DNA from 2 places in the Streptomyces sp. NPDC048483 genome. Region 2 is predicted to be linked to the other one. Evidence: predicted binding sites of a transcription regulator. Region 2 holds the regulator's gene; the other holds the start of a gene.

Region 1 (2,461 bases), on a different contig from region 2:
CCCACGGCCACCGCGCCCACCACGGCCAGCAGCAGCCCGCAGAGCACCCAGCTGGTGCGCTCGGTCGCGACGTACAGCATGATCACGAACACGCCGAAGAAGATCAGCGAAGTGCCCAGGTCCCGCTCGAAGACGAGCACCAGAAGGCTGACGGCCCAGATGGTGAAGATCGGCCCGAGCTGGCGCCCCGGCGGCAGCTGGACGCCCAGGACGCGCCGGCCGGTCAGCGCCAGGGCGTTGCGGTTGACCGTCAGATAGCCGGCGAAGAACACCGCGATCGCGATCTTGACGAATTCGCCGGGCTGGAGCGACAGCGGCCCGAGGTAGATCCAGCGTTTGGCGCCGAAGGTGTCACCGGGGAAGAACGCCGGCGCCATCAGCATCACCAGCGCGACCGCCATCGTCAGATAGAGGTAGCGCTGGAGCCACCGGTGGTCGCGCAGCAGGATCAGCACCGCCATGCAGGCCGCGACCCCGATCCCGGTCCACACCAGCTGACCGGGCGCCGCCTGCGGCATGTTGAGACGCGGGGCGGCGGCGTAGGTGATGTCCAGCCGGCTGAGCAGGATGAGCCCGAGCCCGGTCAGCAGCGTCGTCACCGGCAGGATCAGCGGATCGGCCCGGTCCGCGAAACGCCGCAGCACCAGGTGCGGCAGCCACGCCACGGAAAACATGATCGCGGTGAACCCGGCCAGGTTGGCCGGCAGCCGTCCGGTCATCGACAGGCCGGTGCAGGCGTAGCCGAGGACGGCGATCACGAGGGCGAGGGCGAGCAGCCCGGCCTCGGTCCGGCGGCGGTCCGGCGCCTGGGCGAGGGCGGCGAACGTCATCGTGCGCTCGACGTCGCTCTCCCGCTCCCGCCTGCGCACAGCCCGGAAGGAGCTGGTCGGTCCACGCACGAGAGTCCTCCGCCATCGGTTCGTCCGGAGCCGCCGGCCCCGCTGCAGGGGTCCCGACGCCGCCCCGGCAGTCGGGGAAGGAGACGGGGAAGCGGGGAGTACGGTTGCCGCCGATGCGAGAGGTGTGTCCGGATTCGCACGCCCCCGGCGCTCCGGCCGCGACAGGCCGCGCCCCCGATTGGCACTCCGCTTGACCGAGTGCTAACCGCGTCATAGTCTCGGCGTTGGCACTCTCCAACGGGGAGTGCCAACTACGCGCGACGGGCAGGTCCGGCACCCGCGACGACGGATCCACCTGGTCGCCACCTCAGACAGTTAACCCCGTGAGATCTCCGAAGGGGGAGGTCGGATCGTGACGACCACCAGCTCCAAGGTTGCCATCAAGCCGCTTGAGGACCGCATTGTGGTCCAGCCGCTCGACGCCGAGCAGACCACGGCCTCTGGCCTGGTCATCCCGGACACCGCGAAGGAGAAGCCCCAGGAGGGCGTCGTCCTGGCCGTGGGCCCGGGCCGCTTCGAGGACGGCAACCGTCTTCCGCTCGACGTCTCCGTCGGCGACGTCGTGCTCTACAGCAAGTACGGCGGCACCGAGGTGAAGTACAACGGCGAGGAGTACCTCGTCCTCTCGGCTCGCGACGTTCTCGCGATCATCGAGAAGTAAGTCACCCGGATTTGCCGTGATCTGCGCCCCTGGTTCCCGCGTTCTTACCGACCCGGGGCAGGGGCGCAGTCCGTATGAGCGATAGCGGTCACGGCGGCGAGGCCGACGATCGCAATGAGAGGACTTGAAGCAACCCATGGCGAAGATCCTGAAGTTCGACGAGGACGCCCGTCGCGCCCTCGAGCGCGGCGTCAACAAGCTTGCCGACACGGTCAAGGTGACGATCGGCCCCAAGGGCCGCAACGTCGTCATCGACAAGAAGTTCGGCGCCCCGACCATCACCAACGACGGTGTCACCATCGCGCGCGAGGTCGAGGTCGAGGACCCGTACGAGAACCTGGGCGCCCAGCTCGTCAAGGAGGTGGCGACCAAGACCAACGACATCGCGGGTGACGGCACCACCACCGCCACCGTGCTGGCGCAGGCGCTGGTCCGCGAGGGCCTGCGCAACGTCGCCGCGGGTGCCTCCCCGGCCGCCCTGAAGAAGGGTATCGACGCCGCGGTCAAGGCCGTGTCCGAGGACCTCCTCGCGACCGCCCGTCCGATCGACGACAAGACCGACATCGCCGCCGTGGCCGGCCTGTCCGCCCAGGACAAGCAGGTCGGCGAGCTCATCGCCGAGGCGATGGACAAGGTCGGCAAGGACGGTGTGATCACCGTCGAGGAGTCCAACACCTTCGGCCTGGAGCTGGACTTCACCGAGGGCATGGCCTTCGACAAGGGCTACCTCTCGCCGTACATGGTCACCGACCAGGAGCGTATGGAGGCCGTCCTCGACGACCCGTACATCCTCATCCACCAGGGCAAGATCGGCTCGATCCAGGACCTGCTGCCGCTGCTGGAGAAGGTCATCCAGGCGGGTGGCTCCAAGCCGCTGCTGATCATCGCCGAGGACGTCGAG
Region 2 (2,461 bases):
CGGCCACTGCTGGGGCAGCGAGTCCAGGCCGGCGCTCGGTTCGCCGGACTCCTCGACCAGGTCGCCGCAGAAGACGATCTCGGGGGCGCCGCCCCGGCCCGGTACGAGGACGGCCAGGTCGTGGGCGGTGTGGCCGGGGCCGACGTTGGCGAGCAGGACCGGTCGGCCGCCGAGGTCGACGGTCAGTTCGCCGTGGACGTGATGATGCGGCCGTACGAGCAGATCGGCGGCCTCCGCGGCGGCCTCCCGGTCGACGCCGTGCCGCACCGCGTCCCGCCGCAGCTCTTCCCGCTCGCGATGCAGCAGATCCCCCAGCCCGGCCGCGCCGAACACCTCGACCCCGGCGAAGGCGGCGGTGCCCAGAACATGATCGAAATGCGGGTGGGTGAGCGCGACATGCGTCACGTCCCGGCCCAGGACGCCGCGGATCGCGCGGCGCAGATCGGCGCCGTCGCGGAGGGACGCGCCGGTGTCGACGATCATCACGCCGGCCGACCCGGTGATCACGCCGATCGTCTCGTCCCAGCCGGGCATCCGCCGTCTGACCACACCTTCACCGAGCCGTTCCCACCCGGCCTCTTCCCAAGCAGTGCGCATACGGAGACGCTAGCTCTATCGCGATAGCGTTGCCCGACAGACCGGCCACAACGGCCGATCACGGTCATCGGGCGGCGGTCCGGCGACCGTTCGTCGCGGCTGCCCTTGCCGGAGCTGTGCTACCCGGCCGTACACTGGCTTCCGGGTCTGGCACTCGGCCCGTGTGAGTGCCAGGAGTGACGAGACGGCGACACAGCTGGACTGGAGGTGCGCAGGATGCTCAGTGAACGCAGGCTCGAAGTGCTGCGCGCCATCGTTCAGGACTATGTCGGAACGGAGGAGCCGGTCGGCTCCAAGGCGCTCACCGAGCGCCACAAGCTGGGGGTCTCGCCGGCCACGGTCCGCAATGACATGGCGGCCCTGGAGGACGAGGGTTTCATCGCCCAGCCGCACACCAGCGCCGGCCGGATCCCCACCGACAAGGGCTACCGTCTCTTCGTCGACAAGCTGGCGGGCGTCAAGCCGCTCTCCTCCCCGGAGCGGCGGGCCATCCAGAACTTCCTCGACGGCGCCGTCGACCTCGACGACGTCGTCGGCCGCACGGTCCGGCTGCTGGCGCAGCTGACCCGCCAGGTGGCGGTCGTGCAGTATCCGTCCCTGACCCGGTCCACGGTCCGCCATGTCGAGCTGCTGGCCCTGGCCCCGGCCCGGCTGATGCTCGTACTGATCACGGACACCGGACGGGTCGAGCAGCGGCTGATCGACTGCCAGGCGCCGTTCGGTGAGTCGTCTCTGGCGGATCTGCGGGCGCGGCTCAACAGCCGTGTCGTGGGGCGCCGGTTCGCGGATGTGCCGCAGTTGGTGCAGGATCTTCCGGAGTCCTTCGAGCAGGACGACCGCGGCACGGTCTCGACAGTGCTGTCGGTGTTGTTGGAAACTCTGGTGGAGGAGACCGAAGAGCGGCTGGTGATCGGCGGCACCGCCAATCTCACGCGCTTCGGGCACGATTTCCCCCTGACCATCCGCCCGGTCCTGGAGGCCCTTGAGGAGCATGTGGTGCTGCTCAAGCTGCTCGGGGAGGCCAAGGATTCGGGCATGACCGTACGCATCGGGCATGAGAATGCCCATGAAGGCCTGACGTCCACATCGGTCGTCGCGGTCGGTTACGGTTCGGGCGACGAGGCAGTCGCCAAACTCGGCGTGGTCGGACCGACCCGCATGGACTACCCAGGAACGATGGGAGCGGTACGCGCAGTGGCACGTTACGTCGGACAAATCCTCGCGGAGTCGTAAGTGGCCACGGATTACTACTCGGTCCTCGGCGTCAGCCGTGACGCCTCGCAGGACCAGATCAAGAAGGCTTTCCGTCGGCTGGCGCGTGAGCTGCACCCGGATGTGAACCCGGACCCGAAGACCCAGGAGCGGTTCAAGGAGATCAACGCCGCTTACGAGGTCCTCTCCGACCCGCAGAAGAAGCAGGTCTACGACCTCGGCGGCGACCCGCTCTCGCAGGCCGGCGGCGCCGGTGGCGGCGCGGGCGGCTTCGGCGCGGGCTTCGGCAACTTCTCCGACATCATGGACGCCTTCTTCGGCACGGCCTCGCAGCGCGGCCCGCGCTCGCGTACCCGCCGCGGTCAGGACGCCATGATCCGGCTCGACATCGAGCTGAACGAGGCAGCCTTCGGTACGACCAAGGACCTCCAGGTCGACACCGCCATCGTCTGTACGACCTGCACCGGTGAGGGCGCGGCGCCCGGCACCTCCGCGCAGACCTGTGACATGTGCCGCGGCCGCGGTGAGGTCTCGCAGGTCACCCGGTCCTTCCTCGGCCAGGTCATGACGTCGCGGCCGTGCCCGCAGTGCCAGGGCTTCGGTACGGTCGTGCCGACGCCGTGCCCGGAGTGCGCGGGCGACGGCCGGATCC

What was found. The regulator HrcA, encoded in region 2, represses chaperone genes, less so after heat shock. The targets are predictions, from matches to a motif close to TTNGCACTCNGNNNNNCNGAGTGCNAA.
Region 1: the regulator HrcA is predicted to act here: its motif matches at 1,078-1,104, upstream of groES (co-chaperone GroES).

What each region holds. Positions count from the first base shown of each region.
Region 1 is NZ_JBEZJZ010000013.1:75,730-78,190, reverse strand. It holds gene AB0D04_RS09875 (FtsW/RodA/SpoVE family cell cycle protein) at 1-830, opposite strand, end outside; gene groES (co-chaperone GroES) at 1,252-1,560, shown strand; gene groL (chaperonin GroEL) at 1,697-2,461, shown strand, end outside.
Region 2 is NZ_JBEZJZ010000086.1:10,255-12,715, reverse strand. It holds gene AB0D04_RS31700 (MBL fold metallo-hydrolase) at 1-597, opposite strand, end outside; gene hrcA (heat-inducible transcriptional repressor HrcA) at 814-1,830, shown strand; gene dnaJ (molecular chaperone DnaJ) at 1,831-2,461, shown strand, end outside.